4 regions of the Streptomyces sp. NPDC018045 genome follow, and region 2 is predicted to be linked to each of the others. Evidence: riboswitches for the same ligand, from Rfam matches in the RefSeq annotation. Region 2 holds a riboswitch; each other region holds the start of a gene.
What was found. Region 2 has a riboswitch for cobalamin ahead of ACH4EB_RS04400 (CoA-acylating methylmalonate-semialdehyde dehydrogenase). Riboswitches for the same ligand answer to the same signal wherever they lie in the genome.
Positions count from the first base shown of each region.

Region 1: another riboswitch for cobalamin. It lies ahead of ACH4EB_RS25510 (ribonucleoside-diphosphate reductase subunit alpha); the one in region 2 lies ahead of ACH4EB_RS04400 (CoA-acylating methylmalonate-semialdehyde dehydrogenase).
Region 3: another riboswitch for cobalamin. It lies ahead of ACH4EB_RS33765 (hypothetical protein); the one in region 2 lies ahead of ACH4EB_RS04400 (CoA-acylating methylmalonate-semialdehyde dehydrogenase).
Region 4: another riboswitch for cobalamin. It lies ahead of ACH4EB_RS32085 (cobalamin biosynthesis protein); the one in region 2 lies ahead of ACH4EB_RS04400 (CoA-acylating methylmalonate-semialdehyde dehydrogenase).

Region 1 covers NZ_JBIRFL010000013.1:35,887-43,241, forward strand. Annotated here, with positions in the region: gene ACH4EB_RS25500 (transglycosylase domain-containing protein) at 1-221, opposite strand, end outside; gene ACH4EB_RS25505 (ribonucleotide-diphosphate reductase subunit beta) at 361-1,434, opposite strand; gene ACH4EB_RS25510 (ribonucleoside-diphosphate reductase subunit alpha) at 1,437-3,875, opposite strand; cobalamin riboswitch at 4,033-4,173, opposite strand; gene ACH4EB_RS25515 (TolB family protein) at 4,698-5,840, shown strand; gene ACH4EB_RS25520 (TolB family protein) at 5,931-7,289, shown strand; gene ACH4EB_RS25525 (GNAT family N-acetyltransferase) at 7,314-7,355, opposite strand, start outside.
Region 2 covers NZ_JBIRFL010000002.1:71,340-78,694, reverse strand. Annotated here, with positions in the region: gene ACH4EB_RS04430 (hypothetical protein) at 1-422, shown strand, start outside; gene ACH4EB_RS04425 (hypothetical protein) at 511-900, shown strand; gene ACH4EB_RS04420 (PTS sugar transporter subunit IIA) at 1,011-1,496, opposite strand; gene ACH4EB_RS04415 (MFS transporter) at 1,493-2,737, opposite strand; gene ACH4EB_RS04410 (DeoR/GlpR family DNA-binding transcription regulator) at 2,912-3,670, opposite strand; gene ACH4EB_RS04405 (hypothetical protein) at 3,852-4,025, shown strand; cobalamin riboswitch at 4,256-4,442, shown strand; gene ACH4EB_RS04400 (CoA-acylating methylmalonate-semialdehyde dehydrogenase) at 4,648-6,147, shown strand; gene ACH4EB_RS04395 (acyl-CoA dehydrogenase family protein) at 6,153-7,355, shown strand, end outside.
Region 3 covers NZ_JBIRFL010000029.1:20,994-28,348, reverse strand. Annotated here, with positions in the region: gene ACH4EB_RS33785 (class I SAM-dependent methyltransferase) at 1-708, opposite strand, end outside; gene ACH4EB_RS33780 (MFS transporter) at 677-1,960, opposite strand; gene ACH4EB_RS33775 (ATP-grasp domain-containing protein) at 1,953-3,302, opposite strand; gene ACH4EB_RS33770 (cysteine synthase family protein) at 3,299-4,321, opposite strand; gene ACH4EB_RS33765 (hypothetical protein) at 4,318-5,208, opposite strand; cobalamin riboswitch at 5,410-5,629, opposite strand; gene ACH4EB_RS33760 (cytochrome P450) at 6,098-7,355, shown strand, end outside.
Region 4 covers NZ_JBIRFL010000024.1:61,081-68,435, reverse strand. Annotated here, with positions in the region: gene ACH4EB_RS32105 (cobyrinate a,c-diamide synthase) at 1-192, opposite strand, end outside; gene cobO (cob(I)yrinic acid a,c-diamide adenosyltransferase) at 248-847, opposite strand; gene ACH4EB_RS32095 (putative cobaltochelatase) at 847-2,970, opposite strand; gene ACH4EB_RS32090 (cobyric acid synthase) at 2,970-4,592, opposite strand; gene ACH4EB_RS32085 (cobalamin biosynthesis protein) at 4,622-5,602, opposite strand; cobalamin riboswitch at 5,733-5,883, opposite strand; gene ACH4EB_RS32080 (hypothetical protein) at 6,083-6,328, opposite strand; gene ACH4EB_RS32075 (inorganic phosphate transporter) at 6,393-7,355, opposite strand, start outside.

The DNA of each region.
Region 1 (7,355 bases), on a different contig from region 2:
TCCGCCCAGTAGTAGACGGTGGCTTCCCGGCGTGCGGCGGCGTTCTCGTCCGGGATGTCGACCTGTGCGTACACGAAGGCGAAGAGACCGGCGAGCCCGGCCGTGCCGACGGCGGCGGCGCCGAGCTGCTGTCTCCAGGACGGCAGCCAGCGGCGCCGGCCGCCACGGCCTCGGCGGGGATAGTCGATGAACCGTTTCCTCGGTTGCTCGCTGCCCTTCATGCAAGGGGAGAGCGGGCGGGCCGGGGCAGGGTTGCCGTTGCCCGCACGTTGTCATCGACTCATCAAATGCGGTCCGGATTCGTCGGACACAAAGAAGCGGAGGGGGCCGGTCCGTGCGGGCCGGCCCCCTCCGGTCCGGTCAGAACTCGTCGTCGAAGGAGACCGAGCCCTCGACGGCGACCTGGTAGGCCGAGGCGCGCCGCTCGAAGAAGTTGGTCAGCTCCTGGACGTTCTGCAGCTCCATGAAGGAGAACGGGTTCTCCGAGCCGTACACCGGCGCGAAGCCGAGGCGCTGGAGGCGCTGGTCGGCGACGCACTGGAGGTACTCGCGCATCGACTCGGTGTTCATGCCCGGCAGGCCGTCGCCGCACAGGTCGCGGCCGAACTGCAGCTCGGCCTCGACGGCCTCCTTGAGCATGTCGACGACCTGGCGCTCCAGCTCGTCGTCGAAGAGGTCCGGCTCCTCCTCGCGCACCGTGTCCACGACCGAGAACGCGAAGTTCATGTGCATGGTCTCGTCGCGGAAGACCCAGTTGGTGCCGGTCGCCAGGCCGTGCAGCAGGCCGCGCGAGCGGAACCAGTACACGTACGCGAAGGCGCCGTAGAAGAAGAGGCCCTCGATGCAGGCCGCGAAGCAGATCAGGTTCAGCAGGAAGCGGCGGCGGTCGGCCTTCGACTCCAGCCGGTCGATGGACTCGACCGAGTCCATCCACTTGAAGCAGAACTCGGCCTTCTCGCGGATGGAGGGGATGTTCTCCACCGCGGCGAACGCGGCCGCGCGGTCGTCCGGATCGGGCAGGTAGGTGTCCAGCAGCGTCAGATAGAACTGGACGTGCACGGCCTCCTCGAAGAGCTGCCGGCTCAGGTAGAGCCGCGCCTCGGGGGAGTTGATGTGCTTGTAGAGCGTCAGGACCAGGTTGTTCGCCACGATCGAGTCGCCGGTCGCGAAGAACGCGACGAGCCGGCCGATCATGTGCTGCTCGCCGGGCGACAGCTTGGCGAGGTCGGCCACGTCGGAGTGGAGGTCGACCTCCTCCACGGTCCAGGTGTTCTTGATCGCGTCCCGGTAGCGGTCGTAGAAGTCCGGGTAGCGCATCGGGCGCAGGGTCAGCTCGAAGCCCGGGTCGAGGAGGTTCTTGCTGCCGGTGGTGGCGGTGTGCGAGGCGGCCGCGGACGTCTCGGGGGTGTCGTTCTTCTCGGGTGCGGTAGTCATGGTTACTGGCATGCCTCGCAGGACTCGGGGTTTTCCAGGGAGCAGGCGACGGCCTCGGGATCGGCCGCCTGAGCGGGGACGGGAGCGGGCTGCGCGCCCCCGCCGGTGCCGCGCGCGGACTGGGCGATACGGGTCGCCGGACGCGAGCGGAGGTAGTACGTGGTCTTGATGCCGCGCTTCCAGGCGTACGCGTACATCGAGCTGAGCTTGCCGATGGTCGGGGAGGCCATGAACAGGTTCAGCGACTGGCTCTGGTCGAGGTAGGGCGTACGGTCCGCCGCCATGTCGATCAGCGCGCGCTGCGGGATCTCCCAGGCCGTGCGGTACAGCTCGCGGATGCCGGCGGGAATCCAGTCCAGCTCCTGCACCGAGCCGTTGGCCTCGCGCAGCGCGTCACGAGTGCGCGCGTCCCACAGGCCCAGCGCCTTCAGCTCCTCGATCAGGTACGCGTTGACCTGGAGGAATTCGCCCGACAGCGTCTCGCGCTTGAACAGGTTCGAGACCTGCGGCTCGATGCACTCGTACACGCCCGCGATGGAGGCGATGGTGGCGGTCGGCGCGATGGCCAGCAGCAGCGAGTTGCGCATCCCGGTCGCCGCGATACGGGCGCGCAGCGCCGCCCACCGGTCCGCCCAGCGCGGCTCGGCGTTCGGGTAGTGGTCGGGGTGCAGCACGCCGCGGGCCGTACGGGTCGCGGACCAGGCCGGGTGCGGGCCGTGCCGCTCGGCGAGGTCGGCGGACGCCTCGTACGCCGCGAGCATGATCCGCTCGGAGATGCGGGTGGACAGCTCCCGCGCCTCGGGCGAGTCGAAGCCCAGCCGCAGCCGGAAGAAGACGTCCTGGAGGCCCATCAGGCCCAGGCCCACCGGGCGCCAGCGGGAGTTGGAGGCGCCGGCCTGCTCGGTCGGGTAGAAGTTGATGTCCACCACGCGGTCCAGGAAGGTCACGGCGGTGCGGACCGTGGCGTCCAGCCGCTCCCAGTCCATCTCACCGTCGTCACCCAGGTGGGCGGCGAGGTTGACCGAGCCGAGGTTGCAGACGGCGGTCTCGCCGTCGTCAGTGACCTCCAGGATCTCGGTGCACAGGTTCGAGGAGTGCACGACCTTGCCGGGCTCGGCGGTCTGGTTCGCGGTGCGGTTGGCGGCGTCCTTGAAGGTCATCCAGCCGTTGCCGGTCTGCGCGAGGGTGCGCATCATCCGCGAGTACAGGACGCGGGCCGGGACCTGCTTGACGGCGCGGCCCTCGGCCTCGGCCTTGCGGTACGCGGCGTCGAACTCGTCGCCGTACAGGTCCACCAGTTCGGGCGCGTCGCTGGGGGAGAACAGCGACCAGTCGGCGTCGGCCTCCACGCGGCGCATGAACTCGTCGGGGATCCAGTGCGCGATGTTCAGGTTGTGGGTGCGCCGGGCCTCCTCGCCCGTGTTGTCGCGCAGCTCCAGGAACTCCTCCAGGTCCGCGTGCCAGGTCTCCAGGTAGACGCAGGCGGCGCCCTTGCGCCGGCCGCCCTGGTTCACGGCCGCGACCGAGGCGTCCAGGGTGCGCAGGAACGGCACGATGCCGTTGGAATGGCCGTTGGTGCCGCGGATCAGCGAGCCGCGGGCGCGGACCCGGGAGTACGACAGGCCGATGCCGCCGGCGTGCTTCGACAGCCGCGCCACCTGGTGGTAGCGGTCGTAGATCGAGTCCAGCTCGTCCAGCGGGGAGTCCAGCAGGTAGCAGGAGGACATCTGCGGGTGCCGGGTGCCGGAGTTGAACAGCGTCGGCGAGGAGGGCAGGTACGACAGTGTGCTGGTCAGCCGGTACAGCTCGGCGACGTCGGCCAGGGCCCGCTCGCTGTGGTCCTCGGCCAGGCCACAGGCCACCCGCAGCAGGAAGTGCTGCGGGGTCTCGATCACCTGGCGGGAGATCGGGTGGCGCAGCAGGTAGCGGGAGTGCAGGGTGCGCAGGCCGAAGTAGCCGAACCGGTCGTCCGCGCCGTCCGCCAGGGCGCGCTCCACCAACTCGTCCAGGCGGGCCGCGTGGGTCCGTACGAACTCCGCCGTGCTGTCGGCGATCAGGCCCTCGCGGTGGCCGACGGCGACGGAGGCCGAGAAGGCGGTCGCCCCCTCCGCGGCCGCCTCCTCGGCGATGGCGCGGGTCAGCAGGCGGGCGGCGAGCTTGGAGTACTGCGGCTCGTCGCCGATCAGGCCGGCCGCGGCCTCCATGGCCAGCGAGCGCAGCTCGGCCTCGTCGGAGCCGGGGTGGCGGCCGCGCAGCGCGGCGGCGGCGATCTTGCCCGGGTCGGTGGCGGGCAGGTCGGCGGTGAGGTCGGTCAGCGTGCGCAGCAGGGCGGCGCCGGGGCCGTCCTCGGCCCGGCCGCCGGTGCCCTGCCGGGGCTGCGTGTCCTTCGCGGGCTGCGCGACCTGCTCGGCTGCTGCGGGCTCCGTTGGCGCGATGGTCACGTGCTGCTCTCCCTCACTCGGCGAGGGTCCGGGGAGGGCACGGCGGCGCGTGCGGGCGTGCGGCGCCCCCGGCACGGCAAGGGGCGCGCGGGCACACCGCGCAGCGTCCACCGGTCCAACCCGCGAGACCCGGACGTATCGACGTCCGCGCCGGTTCCGGCGTGGACGTGCTGTGGGCAGGTCTTCGGACTCACGGGTGCGGTTTACGCACTTCGTACACCGTTGCGGGACAGTTCCGGATTCGCACCGGATTCCCCTGCGACGACAGCGAGCACGAGCATACATCTTGTGCTGCCTCGTGCACCCACCCCCATATCTTGTGTCGCGTTGGCGCGGGGTTGTCCGAAGCCGTGGTATTCGGCGGCCGTTCGGGGCGCGCTCCGGGGGTGGGCCGGGACCTCCGAGAGGGTGTCACGAGGCGGCTGCGAGGCCGTTCCCGGGGGGTTCCGAAGCCGTTGCCCGGCCGTTCCGAACGGCCTGGACAGCGGCTGATGCAGGGGGCGTATTGGTGGCGCGGAACGTCCCTGATGCGTTGACCGGGCCCCCTGAAGCGTATTGGCTCCTTGTCTGCTCCGTCGGCCGGCGGGGCGGGTGGGGGCCTTGTGTGAGGGGGGAAACATGCGAAGAACGGGTGGGGCGCGTGGCGCCGTGCGCGTCGTGGGTCTGGTGGCGGGAGCGTGTGCCGTGGCGGGGGTGCTGCCCGCGTCCGGGGCGGCCGCTTCGCCTGCGGCCGGGGTCACCGAGCGGGTCAGCGTGGCCGCGGACGGAACGCAAGGAAACGGTTTTTCCGGGGATCCGAAGCTCAGCGCGAACGGGCGGTTCGTGGCATTCACCTCGGAAGCCACCAATCTGGGGCCCACGGACACCAACGGCCACCAGGACGTCTACGTCAAGGATTTACGGACGGGAAAGGTCGACCTGGTCAGCGTCGGCAGCGACGGCACGCTCGGCGACGGCCTGTCCGGCTCGCCCGAGATCAGCGCCGACGGCCGGTACGTCGCCTTCTACTCCAGCGCGGCGAACCTGGTCAGCGGCGACACCAACGACGAGGGCGACGTCTTCGTCCACGACCGCCGCACCGGGCGCACCACCAGCCCCACCGCGGGCGCCGGGAAGTCCCCGTACGGGTACGGGGTGCAGAACTTCGCCCTCAGCGGCAGCGGCCACCGGCTCGCCTTCGGCTCTCACCGCCCGGACCTGGTGCCCGGCGACACCAACGAGAGCCTGGACATCTTCGTTCACGATGTGCGGGCGGGAACGGTACGACGGGTGAGCGCGGCGAGTGACGGCACCCAGGCCGACGCCGCGTCCGCCTTCCCGTCGATCAGCGCCGACGGCCGCCGGATCGCGTTCACCTCGAAGGCGCGGAACCTCACCCCCGCCGGGCCCGGCTTCCGCCGGCCGCCGCCGCAGGACCCCATGTACGTCCACGACCTGGACACCGGACGGACCCGGCCGGCGAGCCTGAGCACCACGGACGCCGTCGTCGGCGTGTCGCCGTCCCCGGGGCTCAGCCCCGACGGCCGGTACGCGGTCTTCTCCGCCCTGGCCGCGGACGTGGTGCCGGACGACACCAACGGCACGTACGACCTCTTCGCCCGCGACCTGGAGCAGGGCACCACCCGGCTGCTGTCCCGCGCGCACGACGGCTCCCAGGGCAACGGCTGGTCCTCCGACGGGCGGCTCAGCGCGGACAACCGGCGGCTCTTCTTCACCTCCGCCGCCACCAACCTGGTGCCCGGCGACACCAACGGCCAGGTCGACGGCTTCGTCCGCGACCTGCGGACCGGGCGCGTCGAGCGGATCAACGTCGGTGCGGGCGGCGGCCAGTCGGCGTCCTGGACGAACACCGCGGCACCCGACGCCACCGGGCGGCTGGCCGCGTTCGACTCACGCGACGCCGGGCTGGTGCCCGGGGACACGAACGGGACGGGCGACGTCTTCGTCCGCCGGCTCCGGCACTGACGTACCGGCCCGCCGACGCGCCCGCGTGCCGCGACACCGGCGCGCGGGCACGGGCCGCACCCAACGCACCGACCAGGAGGGGAACCGACCATGAGGCCCACCCGCACCACCGCACGAAGACTCACCGCAGTGACGGGCGTGTGCGCGCTCGCCGCGCTGCTGCCCGCCACGACGGCCGGCGCCCGGTCCGCGCCGCCGCCCGGCACCGAGCGGGCCAGCGTCGCCGCCGACGGCACCCAGGGCAACGGCGGCTCGTCCGGCTCGGCGCTCAGCGCCGACGGCCGGTACGTCACCTTCGACTCCGCCGCGACCAACCTGGTGCCCGGCGACACCAACGGGCAGTCGGACATCTTCGTCAAGGACCTGAGGTCGGGCGCCGTCGAACGGGTCGATGTGGCGAGCGACGGGGCCCAGGCCGACTCCTGGTCGTCCACACCCACCATCAGCGCCGACGGCCGCTACATCGCCTTCCAGTCCGACGCGACGAACCTGGTGCCGGGCGACACCAACGCCGACACCGACATCTTCGTCCACGACCGCCGCACCGGGCGGACCGGGAGCGTCACCGTCGACGGGCGCCCCCCGCAGGGCAAGCAGGGCTCCCAGATGCCGGTGATCAGCGCCGACGGCCGGTCCGTGGCGTTCGCCTCCAGCCGCGAGGACCTGGTGCCCGGCGACACGAACAAGGCCCAGGACATCTTCGTCCGCGACCGCGGGACGGGCGCCGTGCGGCGGGTGAGCGTCTCCGTCACCGGTGAGCAGGCCACCGGCCCGTCCGCCGGCCCGGTGCTCAGCTACGACGGCCGCAAGGTCGGCTTCACCTCCAAGGCACAGAACCTGCCCCCGGCCGCCGCGCGGCCCGCTCGCGGCGAATCCGACCTGCGCAAGCCGCACAGCTACCCGTTCTTCCTGCACGACCTGGACACCGGCCGCACGAGCGTGGCGAGCCTCAGCTCGACCGGCGAGACGGTCGGCGCCTGGAACGCCTCGCTCAGCCCCGACGGCCGCCACGCGGTCTTCTCCAGTCAGTACGGCGAGGTGGTGCCCGGCCATCCGGCCGGCCGCGCTGATCTGTTCGTACGCGACCTGGTCAAGGGCACGACGGAACAGATGACGTACACCCACGACGGCAAGCAGCCGCAGTCGGGCTCCTCCGGCCACGGCGTGCTGTCCGCCGACAACCGCCGGCTGTACTTCCAGTCCTCGGTCCCGGACCTGGTGCCCGACGACACCAACGGCGCGCAGGACGTCTTCGCGCGCGACATGCGGACCGGCACCGTCGAGCGGGTCAGCGTCGCCGCCGACGGCTCCCCGGCCCAGGCCTGGTCCTTCAACGCCTCCACCGACGCCACGGGCCGCGTCCTCGCCTTCGACTCCGACGCGGCGAACCTGGTCCCCGGGGACACGAACGGAGTGGCGGACGTGTTCGTCCGGCGGATGGGACGGTAACGCGGACGACCGGCCCGGCCGCCGCTAAGCGGCCCGGTCGAGGTCGCAGGTGAACGCCCACAGCGT
Region 2 (7,355 bases):
TCGACTCGGCCGACAACGACCAGGTCGGGGGCGGTGACACACCGTGGTGGCGGGATGCCGGGTGGTGGGCCAACGCCACCAACTGGGCCAGTATCGGCACCGGGTTCCTGTCGGCCGGTCTCGGCCTGGCCGGTCTGATCTTCCCGCCCGCCGCGCCCATCCTCGAACCCATCGCGTTCGGGCTCGGCGTCACCTCCGTGGCGCTCGGCGGGCTGAGTTCGGTGTTCACGGGGATCGAGCACGGCTTCGGGAGCAATGAATTCATGGCGTCCGCCGGAAGCGCGGCGCTCGGCCTGATCACCTTCGGGCAGTCCAGGTGGATCGGCTCCCTCGGCGGCGGTAGGGTCGTGACGAAGATTACGGAGTTCGGACACGACCTCGTGTCGCCGGTCACCGGCCTCCTGGGGTCGCTGGGGATCTGACCGGGGTTTTCGCACGGCAAGGCGCAAGGGCCGGTGACGCGTGTGTCGCCGGCCCTCACGTCATCCCGCGCGCCGAAAGGACCACTTCATGCTCGTATCGCTCCCGCTCGGTTGGCTGTTACTGATGGCGGCCACGGCGACTTTCGTCTTCTGTTTCGCCATGGCCAAGTGGATTCCCGGGCGCAAGGGGAAAATCGTCTTTCCGGTCATCTCGCTCGCCTGCTGCCTCGGCATGGTCCTGGTCGGGCAGCTCCAGTACCAGCACTGGACCCCGCGGCACATGCTGGTGCTGTACTCCTTCGCATGGTTCGGGATCACGATCGGGCTGTTCCCGTCGCGGAAACTCATGTACCGGTACGCCGAGGAGATCGGCCGGGGCGTGAAGCGGGAGAAGTACGCGTACCCGGCGCGCTACCAGGTGTCCGCCGTCCTGTCCGTCGTCGTCATGTGTTTCCTGGCCTACGCCCTGTCGCAGTAACGGCGCTGCTTCCCTTCTCCACCGCCTCCGGCCGCGGGATTGGCCGGGGAAATCCGCCGTCCGCCTCCCCGCGTTTCCTGACACCGGTCATTCCCGGCCGAAGGACGGTCTCAGCGGATGAGCCGGAAGAGGTCGTACAGGTCGTCGGTGGTGCGGGCCTCCGTCAGCATCCGGCGGAAGCCCGGGTGCGCGGTGTGCCGGGCGAGGACCGAGTACGCGTGTACGCAGCCGGTGTCCCGGAGCTTGTGTGGCGCCGCGAGGAGGAACACGTCGCGGACCGGGCGGCCGTCGGCCCCGCGCCAGTCGAGCTCCGCCGGCACCCGCGCGAAGGCGGCCGCCGGGCCGCTGACCGCCCGGCTGCGGGCGGTCAGCAGGGCGATGCCGTGGAAACCGTTGGTGCCCTGCGTCATGCGCAGGCGTACCGCGCAGACGAAGGCGCGGACGTCCCAGAGGGCACCCGCGGTGTCCAGGCCGCCGGCCAGGTATGCGAGGAGTTCGTCCTTGGTGGCGGCCTGCGCGCGGGGGTGGACGCGTCTCTTGTCCAGGTAGTCGGCGAGGCTGTGGGTGCCGTCGGCCACCGTACGGACGCGGTTCACGCCTCGGCCGACACCGGTTCGGGAGCGCTGGTCACCGTGCGGGCCGGACGCAGCAGTCCGGCGGAACACACCGCGGCCACGCAGAAGGCGACGGGCAGGAAAAAGGCGACGTTCAGGGGTACGAGACGGGTGAGCGGCCCGATGACGGCGGGGCCCGCCAGCATTCCCACATATCCCATGCCCGCCACGCGGGAGACGTTCGCCCCGGACGACGCCGGGTCGACATTGCCCGCCGCGGTGAAGAACTGCGGAATGCACCCGGACAGTCCGATACCGAAAAGGGTCCAGCCGACAAGCGCGAACGGAACCCAGGGAGAGAGGGACGCGAGCGCCAGACCGACGGCCGCGAGGCCGGCTCCGTAGCGCACCACGAAGACCCGGCCGAAGCGGGCCACCACCCGGTCGGTGACGAACCGGCCCACGGTCATGGCGGTGGAGAACCCGCCGTACGCCAGGGCCGCGGTCGCGGCGGGGGCGTCGAGCACGTCCTTGAGATGCAGCACACTCCAGTCGTTCGCGACGCCCTCGCACAGCATGAGCATGAAGGCGAGCACGCCCAGCGCCCAGACCTGCGACGGCGTACGGCGCTCGGGGGCCGGGGCGGCGCGCTCCGCCGCCTCCGGGCCGGCCGGGGCCGGGGCGGAGCGCTCCGGGGGCAGCAGGCCGGGCACCAGCGCGAGGGTGATCAGTACGCCGGCCACCGCCACGGCAGCGAGGGTGAGGGAGGGCCGCCAGCCCCAGCTCAGGGTGCGGGCGCCGATCAGCGCGGCGATGACGCCGCCGACCGAGAACACCGCGTGAAAGGCCGACATCACGGGGCGGCCGTAACCGCGCTCGACCTGAACAGCCTGGGTGTTCATGCTGACGTCCAGGCAGCCGTTGCCGAAGCCGAGGGCCAGGAGGGCCGCCGCCAGGGTCCACGGCGAGTCGGCCACGCCGGGCAGGAAGACCGTGGCACTGCACAGGGCGCCGCCGGCCAGCACGATGGCGCGACTGCCGAACCGGTCGGCCGACGCCCCGCAGAGCTGCATGCCCGCGAAGGCGCCGGCGCCCAGGAAGAGCAGCAGCCAGCCCAGGACGGCATGGCTGATGCCGACCCGGTGCTCGATCGCGGGGATGTGCACGATCCACATCCCCATGACGAAACCGTTGAGCGCGAAAGCCACGAAGGTGCAGGCGCGCGCCGTACGCAAGCGCCGCGACGGCGGCGACCCGGTGATGGAGGCAGTCGATTCACTCATCGCGGCTGACCATAACGCACAAAAGATGTGTGCGTAAGGCTTGGAAGGGCTTCCGGCACCTTCCGGGGCGGGCTGGCGACAGAGGTGTCCGGACGGCAGCCGCGCACCGCGGCCGATACGCAACTGCGCGCCTGTGGAACGTGGTTGGGGAGCGAGCACCCGCGGCCCGCAGGGTCACACGTGCACGATGTTCACGCCCGCCGCGCGCATCTCCTCGACCACCGGCGTGCCCTGCGCCGCGTCGGTCACCACCACGTCGAGCTGTTCGACCGAGCAGATCCGGCCGAGCGCCACCCGTCCCAGCTTCTCCGCGGTGGCCACCAGGATGATGCGCCGCGCCGCCCGCGCGGCGACCCGCTTCACGTGCACGTCGTCCAGGCTGTAGGCGGTGGCCCCACTGGCCGCGTCCACCCCGCAGGAGCCCAGGATGAAGGTGTCGTAGCGCAGGTCCTCGAAGGTGCGCAGCGCCGCCTCCCCGTAGAAGGACAGCTCCCCCGGCCGGACCTGGCCGCCGGGGAGCAGCAGGCGGATGCCCTCGTGTTCGGCGAGCGGCATGGTCGCGTGCAGGGACAGCGGGGTGACGGTCAGCCGGCGGCCCGCCATGGCGTGGGCGACGGCCACCGCCGTGGTGCCGGTGTCCAGCGCGACGGTCTCCCCGTCGTTGAGCATCCGCACGACCACGTCGGCCAGCTTCGCCTTGGTCTCGCCGCCCACCATGGACCGCACCGCGTACGGTGGCTCGACCCCGCTGAGCAGGGCGGTCACCGCGCCGCCGTGCACCCGGCGCAGGGCGCCCCGGGACTCCAGGAGTTCCAGGTCCCGGCGGATGGTCATCTCCGACGTCTCGGTGGAGCGGGCGAGTTCGGCCACGGAGACCCGGTTGCGCTCGGCCAGCAGGGCCAGGATGAACCGGTGGCGTTCGGAGACATTCATGTCGCTGATGTAGCACATCAACACGCCCGCTGCGACTTCCTCCCCGCCCCTCCGTTGGGCTCCGCGCCCTGTCAGGGCGCCGGCGGGTGAGATACACCCATGCCCCATGCCGAGTGTGCACTCAAACGCGCATTTTGTGAGTACGGGCCCGGAACGTAGCGGCTTTCTTCGAGGTGATGTCATGACCGCGGTGCTCTTCGACATGTTCGGCGCGATCGCCCGGCAGCAGTCCCCCGCCGCCTGCGCCCGGCTGGGGGAGACGGCGGGAGTCCTCGGCGACGCCTTCCGGGAAAGCCACTGGGTCCTGCGGCGGCCTGACGACCGGGGTGACCGGAACGGCGCGCAATATGGGTGAGAGACCGCCGAAGCGCTCGGGACGCACAGCAAGGCGCCGGCCACCGTGCGGCCGCTGGAGATCCTCCAGCGCGGTCTGCGGATCATCGGGGCCGGCCGGAAGGGCCGTCGGGGCCTGCCCGCACGAGGCCCGTCCCCGCCGTACGGGTGGCGCCCCTGCCCCCGCCCCGCCCCGCGCCCCGGCAGCCCCGCCACCCGCAAGATCTCCAGCACCCCTGGACTTACTAGGACGTCCAACTATATGTTCGTGGCGAAGGCCCGCGGTGCAGGGAAGCCGGTGTGAGTCCGGCGTGGTCCCGCCACTGTGACCGGGAAGTGCGACGCCGAGCAACACGCCACTGACGCAGGTGAGTCGGGAAGGCGGGCGGCGCGCGATGATCCGGAAGCCAGGATACCGGCCGCGGGTGTTGTTCCGTGTTGTCCACGAGGATGGAGCAGACACGCATGGCACCGGTGCGTACCCACAGCCCAGGTGATCCGGTCCGGCCCGCGGCACCGCCCGCGCGCTGACGGTTTCGCGCCTTTCGCGTCCCACGGCCCCGCCACGGTCCGCGCGTCATCCGCGCCGCCCGTGGGCCCGGCCGTGCCATCCCCGGATCTCACCTGACGAGAGCAGGCCCCCCATGGTCCGAGAACTGACCCATTTCATCGGCGGCAAGCACACACCGGGAACATCGGGTGCGTACGGCGATGTGTACGACCCGAACACCGGCACGGTGCAGGCCCGCGTCCCGCTCGCGGACCGGGCCGAGACGACGGCCGCCGTCGCCGACGCCGAGGCCGCCCAGCCGGAGTGGGGCGAGTGGAATCCGCAGCGGCGCGCGCGGGTGCTGCTCAGGTTCCTGCACCTGGTCGAGGGCGAGCGGGACGCGCTGGCGCGGCTGCTGTCGAGCGAGCACGGCAAGACGGTCGCGGACGCGCACGGCGACCTCCAGCGCGGCCTGGAGGTGGTGGAGTTCGCCGCCGGGATTCCGCACCTGCTCAAGGGCGAGTTCACCGACAACGCCGGGACCGGCATCGATGTGCACTCGCTGCGCCGTCCCATCGGCGTGGTGGCCGGCATCACCCCGTTCAACTTCCCGGCGATGATTCCCCTGTGGAAGCTCGCGCCGGCCATCGCCTGTGGCAACGCGTTCGTGCTGAAGCCGTCCGAGCGGGCGCCGTCCGTGCCGTCGCGGCTCGCCGAGCTGTTCCTGGAGGCGGGGCTGCCGCCGGGCGTCCTCAACGTCGTCCACGGCGGCAAGGAGTCGGTGGACACGCTGCTGGAGGACCCGCGCGTCGAGGCGCTCGGCTTTGTGGGCTCCACGCCCGTCGCGGCACACATCTACGCGACGGCGGCCGCGCACGGCAAGCGCGCCCAGTGCTTCGGCGGGGCCAAGAACCACCTGATCGTGATGCCGGACGCCGACCTCGACCAGGCGGTGGACGCGCTGGTCGGTGCCGGGTACGGATCGGCGGGCGAGCGGTGCATGGCGGTCTCGGTCGCCGTACCGGTGGGCGAGGAGACCGCCGACGCGCTGGTGGCCCGGCTCAAGGAGCGGATCGGCACGCTGCGCATCGGCCGCTCCGACGACCCGCACGCGGACTTCGGACCGCTGGTCAGCCGTGACGCGCTGGACCGGGTCCGGGCCTATGTCGACCTCGGGGTCACGGAGGGCGCGGAACTCGTCGTGGACGGCCGGGGCTTCAGCCTGCCGGGCCACGAGGACGGCTTCTTCGCGGGCGCGTCGCTGTTCGACCGGGTCACCCCGGACATGCGGATCTATCAGGAGGAGATCTTCGGCCCGGTCCTGTCGGTGGTGCGGGCGGCGGACTACGAGGAGGCGCTGCGGCTGCCCACGGAGCACCCGTACGGCAACGGCGTGGCCGTCTTCACCCGCGACGGGGACACCGCGCGGGACTTCAGCCGCCGGGTGAACACCGGCATGGTCGGCGTGAACGTGCCGATCCCGGTACCGGTCGCGTACCACACCTTCGGCGGCTGGAAGCGGTCCGGCTTCGGCGACCTGAACCAGCACGGCCCGGACGCGGTCCGCTTCTACACCCGTACCAAGACCGTCACCTCGCGCTGGCCCTCCGGGGTCAAGGAGGGCGCGAGCTTCACGATCCCGACGATGGGCTGAGGACGATGAGCGTCATGACCACCGCCACCACGGCCGCCTCGCTGACCTCGCTCACCGCGGATCAGCTCGCCATCGCCGAGACGACACTGGATTTCGCACAGGAGCACATCGCGCCGCACGCCGTGGCCTGGGACCAGGACAAGCACTTCCCCGTGGACGTGCTGCGCAAGGCCGCCGGACTCGGGCTCGGCGGGATCTACGTACGGGAGGAGCACGGCGGCTCCGCGCTCGGCCGCGCGGACGGTGTGCTGGTCCTCGAAGTGCTGGCCACCGCCTGCCCGTCCATCGCGGGCTACCTCTCCATCCACAACATGGTCGCCTGGATGATCGACCGGTACGGCGACGACGCCCAGCGCGCCCGCTGGCTTCCCGGCCTGTGCGCGATGGCGGATCTGGGCAGCTACTGCCTGACCGAGCCGGGCGCCGGGTCCGACGCGGCCGCGCTGCGCACGCGGGCGGTGCGGGACGGCGACGCCTATGTGCTCACCGGCGTGAAACAGTTCATCTCCGGTGCGGGGGCCGCGCAGGTGTACGTGGTGATGGCCCGTACCGGCGAGGAAGGGCCGGGCGGCATCTCGGCGTTCGTCGTCGAGCGGGACGACCCGGGCCTGTCGTTCGGCGCCAACGAGAAGAAGATGGGCTGGAACGCGCAGCCCACCCGGCAGGTGATCCTGGACGAGGTCCGCGTCCCCGCGGACCGGCGGCTCGGCGCCGAGGGCGACGGCTTCCGCATCGCGATGAGCGGCCTCAACGGCGGCCGGCTCGGCATCGCCGCCTGCTCCCTCGGCGGCGGGCAGAGCGCCCTGCACGCGGCGCAGGCGTACCTGGCGGACCGGGAGGCGTTCGGGGGGCGGCTGCTGGACGCGCAGGCGCTCCAGTTCCGGCTCGCCGACATGGCGACGGAGCTGGCCGCCGCCCGCGCGCTGGTGCGCCAGGCGGCCGAGGCTCTGGACCGGGCCGATCCGCAGGCGCCGCAGTTGTGCGCGATGGCCAAACGGTTCGCCACCGACACGGGCTACTCCGTGGCCGACCGTGCGCTGCAACTGCACGGCGGCTATGGCTACCTGAGTGAGTACGGCATGGAGAAGATCGTCCGCGATCTTCGGGTGCACCAGATCCTGGAAGGGACGAACGAGATCATGCGTGTGATCGTGGCCCGCGGGCTGACCGGGGCGGCGGCCCGCGGCTCCCGCGCCGGGGCCGGGGCG
Region 3 (7,355 bases), on a different contig from region 2:
CTGGTCGTACGGACGGCCGTCGAAGCCACCGAAGATCTCGATGTCCTCGAAGCCGGCTTCCTCGGCCATCCGCCGCAGCTCCACGGCGCTGTAGACGAACCACACCAGGCTCGTACGCGTCACCCGGTCGCCCCGTACGAGCACCCAGTCGCTGCGCAGCCGCGCCCAGTCGTCCAGCACCGTGTCGGTCTGCACCAGCAGGTCGTCGCCGCGCCGCACGACTTTGGGCGGGGTGACCTTGCGGGCCAGCAGTTCCTTTCCGGCCAGGTCCAGGAGCAGCGTGCCGCCGGGGACCAGGCAGGTGTGCAGGGTGCGCAGCACGCGGGCGTTGTCGGCCGGGTCGTCGAAGTAGCCAAACGACGTGAACATGTTGAGGACCACGTCGAAGGCACCGGGCTCACAGAACTCCCGCATGTCGGCCTGTACGTACCGGGCCGTGACCCCGGCGTCGGCGGACCGCTTGCGGGCGCGGTCCAGCATGGCCGGGCTGCGGTCGACGCCCGTCACGCCTAAGCCCCTGCGGGCGAGCGGAACGGTGAACACCCCCGGCCCGCAGCACAGGTCCAGCACCCGGGCGCCGGTCGGGAAGGACAGCAGGGGAGAGGTGGTGAGCAGCTCCTCGGCCTGGGCATGGCGCTGGTCGGAGAAGAGGAAGTCGTGGAACTCGGTCCAGAAGTCATCGTCCTGGAATCCGCCCGTGTGCGTCATCGGGAACCAGTGGTCCTTCCGTGAGGTCGTCGTGAACAGTGGGAGCGGGGGGAGGGGCGCTCCGTCCGCGCCGCAGCGCGAGCAGGAGCGGTGGCAGCAGGACGCACTGGGCCGCGGCGAAGAGCCAGAACCAGCCCGGGTGCCCGGCGCGTTCGCCGAAGCCGTAGAGCTGCCCGCCCAGGACGCCGCTGGCACCGGCCCCCAGCCCCGCGGCGAGCCGCTGCTGCCCGAAGACCACGGCATCCGAACGCGGACTGCGGCGCAGGGCCTCCAGGTCGTTCTTCAGGAAGAGCACGATGTCGCCGAGCGTGATCAGGACGCCGCCCGCCAGCAGGGCGGTCCGCGTCCCCGACGCCAGCACCGCCATCCCGGCGGCCAGCCCCGCGAATCCGACCGCCAGGGCGACGGGGTAGCTCATCCGCCGGATGCCGTCCGAGGCGAGCGGCTGGACGACGATGACCAGGACGAAGCAGGTCAGGAGCACGAGGCTGTAGAACTCGCTGGAGGCCCGCGCCACGGCGTACACGGCGAGGTAGTGCTGGAAGTGGAAGTACAGGTAGAACGCCAGGCCGTTGGCGACGAAGGGGAGGACGGCGATCCCGGCCAGCAGCCCCTGGCCGGCCGCGGGAACGTGGACGCGGCGCTCCTCCTCCCGCCCCACGGCCGGCAGCCGTGCGTGTCCCACGGCGACCACGGCGAACAGCGCCGTCACCACGGCGAACAGCGGGCCGGGGGACGACAGCACGAACGGGCCCGCGACGACCGGCCCCACGGCCATCCCCGCGTTGAGCGCCGCGTTGCCCGCGGAAAGGAACCCCGGCCTGCGCTCCTCGGCCACACCGTGCACCAGGTACGCCTTGTTGGCCGGCAGGTACAGCGCGGCGCCACAGCAGGTCAGGATCAGCGCCCCCACCGCCATCGGGGGCCAGCGCAGCGCCGCCAGGAACGCCGCGAAGCCCGCCGTGCGCACCACCAGCGCCCAGACCATCGTGCGCCGCAGCCCCACCCGGTCGGCGAGCGCCCCTCCGAGGACCCCGCCCGAGAACTGCACGAGGGACGCGGCGGCCAGCACCACACCGACCGCCCCGAGCCCCATCCCCAGCCGCTCGTGCAGGAAGACCGACATGAACGGCAGGACCATGAAGCTGCCGAGCGGAATCAGGAAGGAGCTGAGCAGCAGGAAGCGCAGCGGCCCGGTCAGGGTGGACAGTGTGGCGCGCAACCCGCGGCCGCCGCCGTCGCGTTCAGCCACCGGAGGCCCGGTGCGCCGCTGTGACCGCCGTACCCGCAGGGGCCGCCGCGTCCGCCCCACCCGCCGCACCCGCCTCGTCCGTCCCGCCCAACGCGTCCGTCCCGTCCGCTCCGTCCGCCGCAGAGAACGGTTCCGTCAGGACGCGTACGGCGTTGGCGGCCGCGACGGCGCAGTGGGTGGCCAGTTCGGCGGTCTCCGCCTCCGCGTAGACGATCCCCGCGTAGCCGCGGCTGTCCCCCAGGTGCTCGACGCGATCGCCGACCCGCTTGACCGGGTACCAGGCGGGGGAGCCCGGCATGTCCGGCAGCCGGCCGAGTCCGGCGACGCCGGTGAACACCCCCGGCTGCTGCGGGTAGCCGAGGACGAAGGCCGAGGCGGGGCCGCCGGGCAGCGCCGCGTCCATGAGCCCGGGGCGGACTCCCAGCGCCGCCTCGACCATCGCCTCGTACACGTTGACGCCGAGGGCCCGGCACAGCCCCTCACCGACGAGCGCGCCGCCGATCCGCGGATTGATCTCCACCACTTCCGGACCGGCCGTGGTCAGGGCGAACTCCACATGGGCGAACCGGTCGGTGTAGCCGATCGCGGCGAGCACCTCGTCCAGCCACCGCTCCAGAGCGGCCCGGCGCGGTTCCGGGAAGGCGACGGGGAACGCGGTGATCTCCTCCCGGAAGTGCGGCTCGGGCGACATCAGCCGGCTGGAGACACCCAGCAGTCGGGTCCGTCCCGCCCAGGTCAGCGTCTCCGCGCTGTACACGGGGCCGGAGAAGTACGGCTCGGCGAAGAGGCGGCCCTTCAGCTCCCGCCCGGCGGCCTCGGCCAGCGCCGCGTCCAGCTCGCGCTCGTCCCGTACCAGCCAGACGTTCTGACTTCCGGTGCCCGCGGTGTCCTTGAGGATCGCCGGCAGGCCCACGGCCTTCACCAGCAGCTCGGCCGTCGCCGGGTCGCCGCTGTCCGCCTCGGCCGCGCGGGACCGGGTCAGGCCGGCCGCGAACAGCCGGTCCCGTACGGCGGCCTTGTCCCGGGCCAGCCGCAGTACGGACGGGTCGAGGCCGGGGAGGCCGAAGCGGGCGGTGAGTGCGGCGCCGACCAGCATCCAGGTGTCGGTGGAGCTGATCAGGCCCCGCAGGTCCGGGGTCCGGCCGAGCAGCTCTGCCACCAGCTCCGTGTCGAAGGTGTCGGTCTCCACCACCTCGACGGCGTCCGCGGGCAGCCTCTCCAGCTCGTGCGCGTAGTACGCGGGGTCGCGGGTCAGCAGCCGCAGCGGCTCGCCGAGCCGCCCGGCGGCGCGCGCCAGGCGGCCCAGCCCGAAGGTGAGCGATTCCAGGCAGACCACGGTCATGCGCGGGTCTCCTTACGGGGCAACGGCCAGGGGGCGCGGTTCCACGCCATCGTCGACCAGGGCATGGACATCTCCTCGGGACCGCCGACCTCGGTCGGCTTCAGCGCGGTCAGGTCCGCGGCCTCCCGGTGGCGGGCGTAGACCCGTTCCACGTAGCGGTGGCCGGTGTCGGCTCCGATCACCAGATGGAGCCGGTCGGGGTGGCGGCGGGTCTCGTACGCGGCGGTCAGGTACGCGGCGCCGGTGGACAGCCCGGCGAAGACGGCGTGCTCGCGCAGCAGGGCGACGGCGCCGGACATGGCGTGGGTGAAGTCCATCCAGTGCACGGCGTCGTACAACTGGTGGCGGACGTTGTCGAACGGGATCGAGGAACCGATACCGGCGATGATCGCCTCCGGGTCGTGGTGGTCCTGGCTCCCGAAGGTGACGCTGCCGAACGGCTGCACCCCGACCAGCCGGACGTCGGGATCACGGCGCCGCAGATGCGCCACCAGGCCACCGGTCGAGGCCCCCGACCCGACCCCGCCGACGACGGTCAGCGCCCGGTCCGGCAGCGCCGTGGCCACCAGGTCCGCGACCTCCCCGTAGCCCAGGTAGTGGATGTCGTCGTGGTACTGGCGCATCCAGTGGACGCCGGGCCGCTCGGCGAGGATCTCCCGTACCCGCCGGACCCGCAGTTCCTGGTCGAGCTTGAGATTCCGGGACGGTCTGACCTGTTCGACCGTCGCGCCGAGGATTTCGAGCTGGGCGAGCGTCGTGGCGTCGACGGTGGTCGAGGCCACGATGTGGCACCGCAGGCCGTAGCGGTGGCAGGCCAGCGCCAGGGCGTAGGCGTAGATGCCGCTGGAACTGTCGATCAGGGTCTGCCCGGGGCGGATGGTGCCCCGGTCGAGCAGGTGCCGGACGGCCGCCAGCGCCGAGTAGATCTTCATCGACTCGAACCGCAGCAGCACCATGCCGTCCGACAGCCGGACGAGGTCGGGGATCTTCAGGGCATCGGCTATGTGGGGGTGCGTCACGCGTAGCCTCCTTGGGCGAATGAGCACTGGTGGCCGAGCGACCGGAAGAAGGCGGACAGCTCGCCCTTCAGGGCCGGCGCCGGACGGCGGCTGAAGAGGTAGCCGATGAGGGAGCCGGTGTGGGCGACGAAGAGGCCGTCCGCCCCGAACTCCTCGCGGTGGGCCAGTACGGCGTCGAAGCTGTGCTTGGGCAGCACCTCCTGGGACAGCGCTCCGCTGAAGGTCGCGGCCCGGGCCACGGCGGCCGGGTCCCCCGAGGCGAAGCCCTTGAGGAGGTCGGTCAGACACTTCTCGTACTCGGTGGCGCAGCGCCGGTAGTGCCGCCGCAGGAGCGGGGTGACCGCGGCGGTGTCCACCGTGCCCGGCTCCATGACGAAGGCGGTGTGGAAGCCGATGCCGGTGCCCAGCCGCCGTACGACGCGGTGCCGGCCGCTCAGGTAGAGCGCGAACTCGTCGAGGAACACACTGTCGGCCCGCTCTATCGCCGACAGGACGCGGAGGACGGCCCCCGTGTCGTACGGCAGGGAGAAGACCCGGAACAGACAGCGCAGCGTCGCCACGATGTCGGCCGTCGAACTGGCCATGCCCACACCGACGCGCAGGTCCGAGTGGGTGCTCCAGCGGCCGGGCGGCAGCGTCAGGCCGGAGTGCTCCAGGAAGAGCCGCGCGGCCGTCGCCGCCTTCTCACCGAGCGGCGGTGCGTTCCCGGGGGCGGCGCCCGGCGTGAAGTACACCCAGGAGTGGCGGTCGACGGGGAACGACACGATCGCGATGTCCCGGTCACCGTCCCCACCGGAGTGCGACGGGCCTTGGTAGAGCTCGCCCAGCGTCCCCTGGCAGACGCCGGAGACGCACCCCGCCGATGCGCCACCGGACGCGGTCAGCATCGGTCACCGCACCACGGCCGTGCCTGGGCAGGCCGTCGGCCGCCCCGGAGGTATGCCTCGGTCACGAACACGCCCTCTCTCGCCGCACCCGGTCCGGGGAATGACCGGTGAGTGAAGAGGACGGGCGCGCCGTACGCGCGCCGCTCCGCCCGCACCGCCGACCCAGCCCTCGAGGTCACCGTGGACAGCGCGTGCGTCCGTGCCCGCACGCGCGCGGTCGGCAGGTATCCGGACTCGTGGGCACGTCGGCCGGGCCTTCCGGCGACACCTTCCGGCCGCCGCCTCCCGCACCCTTCGGCCGGGTCCGGTGCTGTTGGCGGCCTTCGCTCCCACTCACCGCTGCGGGACAGTCCCGGATTCCCACCGGGTTTCCCTCTTACGACGCGCCACGGTGGCGCGAACCGACTGCGCACATCAGCGTAGAGGCGCTTCGGCCACCGCAACAGGGAGACCTGCGTGGTTGTCTCGATCGGCACCGCTGACAGGGCGCGCGATGTGTGCAGTACGGGATCGCCGCCCGCGGACGCCTGTCACCTGGGGCCCTGCCGTGCAGCACACCACCTGTGACCCGGCTCAAACATGTCACCTCGGCTCGGGTCGGCACGGTCCCGCGGCAGATTCATTCGCCGTGCCCGGGGAACGGTTCGAGCCGGCGGCCCCGGCTGGAGGTGCCGCGTGGGAGCCCCGGGACGAGGAGAGGCGGGCCCAGGGCCGTCATCGGGCTCCTTCCCGGACGTTCGGCGGCGGCCGGGACCGGCCCTGCGGCCACCTGACCGTCCTGACCGCCTTCCTGCCACGCGAACCCGGGACGGATGATGATGGAGGCCGCACCCCCGCCGTGCGGGTCCTCCGCACGGCGCAACGGGCTGCCGAACAGGAGGCGTTGGCCATGCGTATCCCTGGTCCCGAGCCCCGGCCGGACGGCGGCGTGGGAGCGGTCGCGGCGGCGGGCGGACTGCACACCTACCAGCTACGGCTGCACGCGGAGTACGGGCCCGTCGTGCGGTTCCAGCTTCCGGGCGCGGAGACGGCCGTGTCGGTCGCCGACCCCGTACTGCTGGAGGCCACGGCCCACATCGACAAACGGCCGGAGCGGCTGTTCGCGTTCCTGGACCCGCTGTGCGAGGCCGGCAACCTCCAGGTGCTGCCGGCCGAGGAGCACACGCCCTGGCGACGCGTCCTGCTGTCGGTGCTGGCCGGGCGCCCGTCCCACGAACGTCACTGCGCACGGTTCACCGCGCTGGCGACCGGCCTCGCGGACCGCTGGGACGAGCGGGCGGGCCGCGGGCCCGTCGCACTGCAGAAGGACCTCACCGCGCTGTCGCTGCGGATGATCTGTGCTTATGCGCTGGACGGTGAGGCCGCGGACCCGGACGGCGTCGTCGCGGCCTTCGAGGAGGTGCTCACCGAGTACCTGGGGCGGCTGTACCAGGTGCCGGTCCCGGGCACGCCGGAGGAACGGGCCGAGCGGGCGGCCCGGGCCCTCGCCCACCTGCGGAAGACGGTGGACCGGGCGGTCGCGGCGCACCGCTCCGGCGGCCGCACGGACCGCAGTGATCTGATCGGGGCGCTCGTCGAGGCCGGTGAGCGCCCGGCGCGGATCCGCGACACCGTCATGGTGACGCTGCTGGCCGCCCACCACACCACCGGTGTGGCCGTCTCCTGGACCCTGCACCTCCTGGGACGCCACCCCGAGGCGGCCGAACGTGTCGCCGCCGAACTGGACCGGGTCCTCGGCGACCGCACGGTGCCCGAGTACGCCGATCTGCGGCGCCTCACCTACCTGGACATGGTCCTGAAAGAGGCGATGCGGCTCTACCCGCCCGGCCCCTACGGCGCGCGGGAGACGACCGGGCCCCTCGTCCTGGGCGACCACGAGATCCCCGCCGGGACGACGATCTTCTACCCGTTCTGGGCCGTCCACATGAACCCCGATTACTGGCCCGAGCCCGAGAAGTTCGTACCCGAAAGGTTCGCCCCGCGGGAAGTGGCCGAGCGGCCGCGGCTGGCCTACATCCCGTTCGGCATCGGGCCGCGAAGCTGCGAGGGCGCCCAACTCGCCATGGTGGAGGCCGAACTGGTCCTCGCCGTCCTGCTCAAACGCTTCCGCTTCCGGCCCGCGCCCGGACACCGGGTGACGCCGATCG
Region 4 (7,355 bases), on a different contig from region 2:
CGCGTCCAGGTTGCGGCCCGGCCGGCCGGTGGCCAGAGCGTGGTAGCCCGGGTCGATGTAGTCCGGGCCCACCTTGTGGGCGGAGACCGTGAGCCCGGCCTCGGTGAAGGCCGCCATCAGGCCGGTGGCGACGGTCGTCTTGCCGCTGCCCGAGGCGGGCGCGGCGATGACGAGCCGGGGGATCGTGCTCACGGTCTGGCTGCTCCTGGTCCTGCTGCTCTCGTCGCTGTCGTGCCCGGCCGCGCGGTCACCACTCGATGCCCCGCTGGCCCTTCTGGCCCGCGTCCATCGGGTGCTTGACCTTGGTCATCTCGGTCACCAGGTCCGCGAAGTCGCACAGTTCCCGGGGTGCGTTGCGGCCGGTGATGACGACGTGCTGGGTGCCCGGCCGGTCGCGCAGGACGGAGACGACCTCGGCGGGGTCCACCCACCCCCAGTGCATCGGGTACGCGAACTCGTCCAGCACGTACAGCTTGTACGTCTCGGCGGCCAGGTCCCGCTTGACCTGCTCCCAGCCCTCGCGGGCCGCCTCCTCGTTGCTGAACTGCGAGTCGCGCTGGACCCATGACCAGCCCTCGCCCATCTTGTGCCAGGCGACCGTGCCGCCCTCGCCGGTGTCGCCGAGTACCCGCAGCGCCCGCTCCTCACCCACCTTCCACTTCGCCGACTTCACGAACTGGAACACCCCGACCGGCCAGCCCTGGTTCCAGGCCCGCAGCGCCAGCCCGAAGGCGGCGGTGGACTTGCCCTTGCCGGGGCCGGTGTGGACGAGTACCAGCGGGCGGTTGCGGCGCTGGCGGGTGGTGAGTCCGTCGTCCGGGACGACGGACGGCTGTCCCTGAGGCATTACGCGGCCTTCCGGTCGGTGGGGTGGTTGCCCTGTCCGCGGACGTCGCGGACGAGCGCGGAGACACTGTCCGCGCGCAGTTCGTCGAGGGTGACGGCGGTGCCCTGGAGGTCACGGGCCAGCTCGCCGGCCAGCCCCAGCCGGACCGGCCCCGCCTCGCAGTCCACGACCACCGAGGCGACGCCCTCGGCGCCCAGCAGCCGTGCCGCGCGCGACGTGCGCACCAGCGGCTCGGGGCCGCCGGTGGACCGCCCGTCGGTCACGACCACCAGCAGCGGCCGGCGCGAGGCGTCCCGCAGCCGTTCCACGCGCAGTACTTCGTGCGCCTTCAGCAGGCCCGCGGACAGCGGCGTCCGGCCGCCGGTGGGCAGCGACTCCAGCCGGGCCGCGCCCGCCTCCACCGACGAGGTGGGCGGCAGCGCCAGCTCGGCCTGGGACCCGCGGAAGGTGATCATGCCGATCTTGTCGCGCCGCTGGTACGCGTCGAGCAGCAGCGACAGCACCGCGCCCTTGACCGCGCTCATCCGCTTGCGCGCCGCCATCGAACCGGACGCGTCCACGACGAAGAGCACCAGATTGCCCTCCCGGCCCTCGCGCACCGCCTCGCGCAGGTCGTCCCGGCGCACGACCAGCCCCCGGCCGCGGCGCCCGCGCGCCACCTGGTGCGGCGCCGCGGCCTGCACGGTCGCGGCCAGGTGCAGCTTGGTCAGGGTGCCCTGCGGGCGCCGGGCGCCGGTGGTCCGGCCGTGCGCCGTACGGGCCCGTGAACGCCGGCCGTCCGCACCCTCGCCGAGCCCCGGCACGTCCAGCCGCCGCGTACGGAACGGCTCACCCGCCCCGACGGCGGCCTTCTCGCCGCCGCCACCGGGGGCTTCCTCCGCCGCGCCCTGGGACTGCGCCTTCGGGTCGGCGGGTGCCGGGTCCGCCTCCGGAGCCGGCGCCTGCTCGGGCAGTTGCGGCTGGTCGTGCGGTGCCTGGGCGTCCTCGCCCGGCGGCCCGTCCGTACCGCCGTCGCCGTCCTGCGGCGGCTGCCCGCCACCCGGCCCGTCGGGGCCGTCCTCCGGGCCGCCGTCGGGGTCCGGGTCGGGTTCCGGATCGTCGTCCTCGTCCGCGCCGAACTCCTCCAGCACCTGGTCGAGTTTGTCCTCGTCCAGGCCGGGGGCGTCGAACGGATTGCGGCGGCGCCGGTGGGGGAGGGCCAGCAGGGCGGCCTGCCGTACGTCCTCCTCGCGGACGTCCGTACGGCCCGCCCAGGCGGCCAGCGCGCAGGCGGTACGCGCCATCACGATGTCCGCGCGCATGCCGTCCACCTCGAACGCGGCGCACACGGCGGCGATCTGCCGCAGCACCGCGTCGCCGAGGACCACATCCGGCAGCAGCGCCCGCGCGGCGGCGATCCGCTCCCGCAGGTCGTTCTCCTCGGCGGCCCAGCGCGCCGCGAAACCCGCCGGGTCCGCGTCATACCCCAGCCGGCGCCGCACGACCTCCACCCGCTGGTCCGGCTCGCGGGACGCGGCGACCTCCACGGTCAGCCCGAAGCGGTCCAGCAACTGCGGCCGCAGCTCGCCCTCTTCGGGGTTCATGGTGCCGACGAGCAGGAAGCGCGCCGCGTGCCGTACGGAGACGCCCTCGCGCTCCACGTAGGAGGCGCCCATGGCGGCGGCGTCGAGCAGCAGGTCGACGAGGTGGTCGTGGAGGAGGTTGACCTCGTCGACGTACAGGATGCCGCGGTGCGCGTCCGCCAGCAGGCCCGGCTCGAACGCCTTCACGCCCTCCGACAGGGCCCGCTCGATGTCCAGCGCCCCGACGAGGCGGTCCTCGGAGGCGCCGACGGGGAGCTCGACCATGCGGGCCGGGCGCTCCTCCGCGCCGACCGCCTCGTGCGGGCCGTCCGGGCACGCCGGGTCCGGCGCGGCGGGGTCGCAGGAGAAGCGGCAGCCGGTGACCACGGGGACGTCCGGCATCAGCGCCGTCAGGCCCCGTACGATCGTCGACTTCGCGGTGCCCTTCTCGCCGCGGACCAGCACCCCGCCGATGGCCGGCGAGATGGCGTTGAGCAGCAGGCTCAGCCGCATGTCGGACATGCCGACGACCGCGGTGAACGGATAAGGGACCGATGCCATCAGGGAGTACCCCCTTCGAGGGACGTGCGGTGTGCGGGTGGGGCGGTGGCCGCGTCGGCTGCCGCCGGAGCGCGGAACGACGGCTGCGGTATCGGCGGCGCCCCCGGCGGCACGAACGGCAGCCCCGTCGGCACCCCGTCCTCGATGAGCCGCAGCAGCGCCTCCATGTCCGCGTGCTCCTCGATCAGGTCGCCGAGCCGGTCGAGCTGCTCCTCGCGCAGCGCGGCGAAGCTGGTGTCCGGCGCGGGGACGAACGCCCGGCCCGCGTCGGCGGCGACCCGACGCAGGAACGCCCGCCGGAAGCCGTCGCTCTCCAGGGAGCCGTGCCAGTGGGTGCCCCAGACCGCCCCGGACCGGCAGCCGTCCAGGAAGGGCTCGCCGCCGGAGACCTCGGCCACGCCGTGGTGGATCTCGTATCCCTCGACCGGCTCGCCCAGCGCCTCGCCGGACGGCCGGGCCAGGGTCTTGTCGGCCGCGAACCGCACGCGTACGGGCAGCAGGCCCAGCCCGTCCACCGTCCCGGCCTTCGACTCGACCTCGTCCTCGATGCGTTCGCCCAGCATCTGGAAGCCGCCGCAGATGCCGAGCACCGGACGGCCTTCCGCCGCGCGCCGCCGCACCGCGTCCGCGATGCCGCGCTCGCGCAGCCACCGGATCGCCCGGACGGTGCCGCGGGTGCCGGGCAGCACGACGAGGTCGGCGTCGGCCAGTTCCTCGGCGCGGTCCACGAAGCGCACCACGACACCCGGTTCGGCGGCGAGCGCGTCCACGTCCGTGAAGTTCGACATCAACGGTACGGCGGCCACCGCGACCCGCAGCACGTCGGCGCCGTGCGGCGGCGCGACGACGCTCTCGCGGACCGCGCCGCGCAGCGACACCCTCAGGCCGTCCTCCTCGTCGATGCCCAGGCCGTGCGCGAACGGCAGCACCCCGAGCGTCGGCCGCCCGGTCAGCTCCTTCAGCATGTCCAGGCCCGGCTCCAGCAGCGTCACATCGCCCCGGAACTTGTTGACGAGATAGCCCGCGACCAGCGCCTGGTCCTCCGGGGACAGCAGCGCCGTGGTGCCGAAGAACGAGGCGAACACCCCGCCCCGGTCGATGTCGCCGACCACCACGGCCGGTATCCGCGCGGCCCGAGCGATGCCCATGTTCACGATGTCGCTGCGCCGCAGGTTGATCTCCGCCGGGCTGCCCGCGCCCTCGCAGATCACCGCGTCATGCGTACGCCGCAGTTCCTGGAGGCAGTCCGTGACCGTACCGAGCAACTGTTCCTGACGCCCCGCGTGGTAGCCGCGCGCGCTCAGCTCGCCCACCGGCTTGCCCATCAGCACGACCTGGCTGCTGCGGTCACCGCCCGGCTTCAGCAGCACCGGGTTCATCAGGGCGCTCGGCTCGACGCGCGCCGCGGCGGCCTGCATGGCCTGCGCCCGCCCGATCTCCGCGCCCTCGCGCGTCACGAACGAGTTCAGCGACATGTTCTGCGCCTTGAAGGGCGCCACCTTCACGCCCTTGCGGGCCAGCCAGCGGCAGATGCCCGCCGTCACCACGCTCTTGCCCGCGTCGGACGTGGTGCCCGCCACCAGCAGCCCCCCGCCGAGCGGTGCTTGACCCGGTCCGTTCACGTGGCACTCCTCGCCGTCCGCACTGCTGCTCACTTGGCCCTCCCGGCCGTACGGGCCCGCCGTACCGCCCCGGCCGCGAGCCGGCCCGCGACCGTGGCCGTCAGCGCCAGCGCGCTGACCCGGCGCGACAGCCGCACGGCCCGTTCGATGTCCGGGACCGCGACGGGGCGCCCGGTGCCGCCGTTGAGCACCGGGCGGTGCTCGACCCGGCCGCCGTACGCCAGCGTGCCGCCCAGCCGTACGCCCAGCGCCCCGGCGAACGCCGCCTCCACCGGGCCTGCGTTGGGGCTCGGGTGGGACGGGCCGTCCTGCCGCCAGGCGCGCCACGCGCCCCGCCGGTCCGGCCCCGCCAGCACCGCCAGCGCGGCGGACAGCCGGGAGCCGGGAAAGCCGGCCACGTCGTCGAGCCGCGCCGCGGCCCAGCCGAAGCGGCGGTAGCGCGGCGACCTGTGCCCCACCATCGCGTCCAGCGTGTTGACCGCGCGGAAGGCCAGCAGCCCCGGCACACCGGCGGCCGCGCCCCACACCAGGGCGCCGACCACCGCGTCCGAGGTGTTCTCGGCGACGGACTCGACCACCGCGCGCGCCATCTGCTGCCCGTCCAGGGCCTGCGGGTCGCGCCCGCACAGGTGCGGCAGCCGCTCGCGCGCCACGTCCAGGTCGCCCGCCGCGAGCGCACCGCCGACGGCCCGCGCCTCGCGGCCCAGCGAGGTGCCGCCCAGCACCGCCCAGGTGGCGGCGGCGGTCAGCGCGACGGAGGCCGGGAAGGCGGCGGGGGAGCGGCGCACGGCGCGCTCCAGCAGCGCCGCACCGGCGGCGGTACCGCCCGCGAGCAGCGCGGTGTGCAGGGCGCCGGGCCCGCGGTGGTCGCGCCACAGACGGCGTTCCACGGCGGCCGCGGCCCGCCCGAAGGCGGCCACGGGGTGGCCGCGCCGGGGGTCGCCCACGGCCAGGTCGCCGAGGAAACCGAGGGCCGCGCCGCACGCGTAGCCGGCGTGTTCGGCACGCATCGGATCAGACCGCCGTCGCGCCTCGGAGGGGCAGTACGGGCGTACGTCCAGGGGCTCTCGAACTGCGGCCGGGCATGGCGGTAGGTCCTCACTCAGGGTCCGCGCCCTGGTTCGACGGGTACGGCGACGAGAGTCTCCTGGCTCCCCGGATCGGCACTTCCCCCGGCCTTCCAGTCCGTACGGGAACCTGCGTCGCGGGACGCGGACCGTGGCCCTTGGTGGAGGGGCGCTCCCCGGTGACAGTGGCGGGACCGCGCCGGATTCTCACCGGACTTCCTCATCTGTCGCCGAATGGCTCCGGCAGTCCACCACGCTCCGCGAAGCCCGTCAACTCACGCTTGACCTGGGGGCGGAGCCGTGGCAGGGCCTGTGGGCAAGGACACAGACGGCGCGGTGCCCGGACACGGCGACGGGGCGCCCGGTGGACGCGGCGGGTACCGCGGTCACCGGACGCCCCGGGGGCCGTGCCGTGGCCGGCTCTCAGGTCGCGACGATCAGGTAGATCCCGTACGCCACGGCCGCCGCGCACAGCGCGAAGCAGACGTACGCACCGGTCCGCGCCGCGCCGCCGGGGGCGTCGGGCCCGTCGGCGGTCACCGGCGTGCCCTCCTGCCGCGGTTTGCGCGACGTGCCGACGATGCCGAGGGTGAACAGGCCCACGATCCCGACCGTCACGAACAGCGTGACGCCGAAGACCTGGCCGAGCGCTGCCCAGTCGATGTTCATTGCGTTCTCGTTCCTTCGTGGAAGCGGGGGAGGCCGTGGAAGCGGCGGGAGCCGGGCGGCCTGGTCAGCCGGCGGCCGAGCCGGCCTTGGCGCGGCGCTGGGCACGCGTCTCGTGCGGGTGGACGGTGACCGGATCGGCGATCACCGGGTCGGCGCCGACCGGGTCCGCGAGCGGCGCCTCGGCCATCGCGGGCGCCGGGATCGTGGTGACGGCCGTGGCGGGCCCGGTCACGACCGGACCGGCGGGCGGCGGCGAGACGGCCTGCAGGGCGGTGGTGACGACGCCCGCGGGCTCCGCTGCCGGGCCCTCGTTGACGTTGCTGTGGTCCACCGGCTTGCGCCGGGAGAGCGCCCAGATCACGCCGCAGACGGCGAGCGCCAGGACGGCGACGGTCGCGATGCCCCAGTCGCCCTGGTCCGCCAGGAGCGCGGCGCCCGCCGCGACCAGCCCGGCGGCCGGCAGCGTCAGGACCCAGGCGGCGGCCATCCGGCCCGCCGTGGACCAGCGCACCACGCCGCCCTTGCGGCCCAGCCCCGAGCCCATGACCGAGCCGGAGCAGACCTGGGTGGTGGAGAGCGCGAAGCCGAGGTGGGAGGAGGCCAGGATGGTGGCCGCGGCACCGGTCTGGGCGGCGAAGCCCTGCGGCGGCTGGATGTCGGTGATGCCCTTGCCCATCGTGCGGATGATCCGCCAGCCGCCCAGGTACGTGCCGAGCGCGATGGCCAGGCCGGCCGAGGCGATGACCCACAGCGGCGGGTCGGCGTGCGGGGCGACGACGCCGCCGGTGATCAGCGCGAGGGTGATCACGCCCATCGTCTTCTGGGCGTCGTTGGTGCCGTGGGCGAGGGAGACCAGCGCGGCCGAGGCGATCTGCCCGGCGCGGTAGCCCTTGGCGGTGTCCTCCTCGGCGCGGCCGCGGGCCAGCCGGTAGGTCAGCCGGGTCGCGGCCATCGAGGCCAGACCGGCCACGATCGGGGCGGCGACCGCCGGGACGAGGACCTTCATGACCACGGCGCCGCCGTGCAC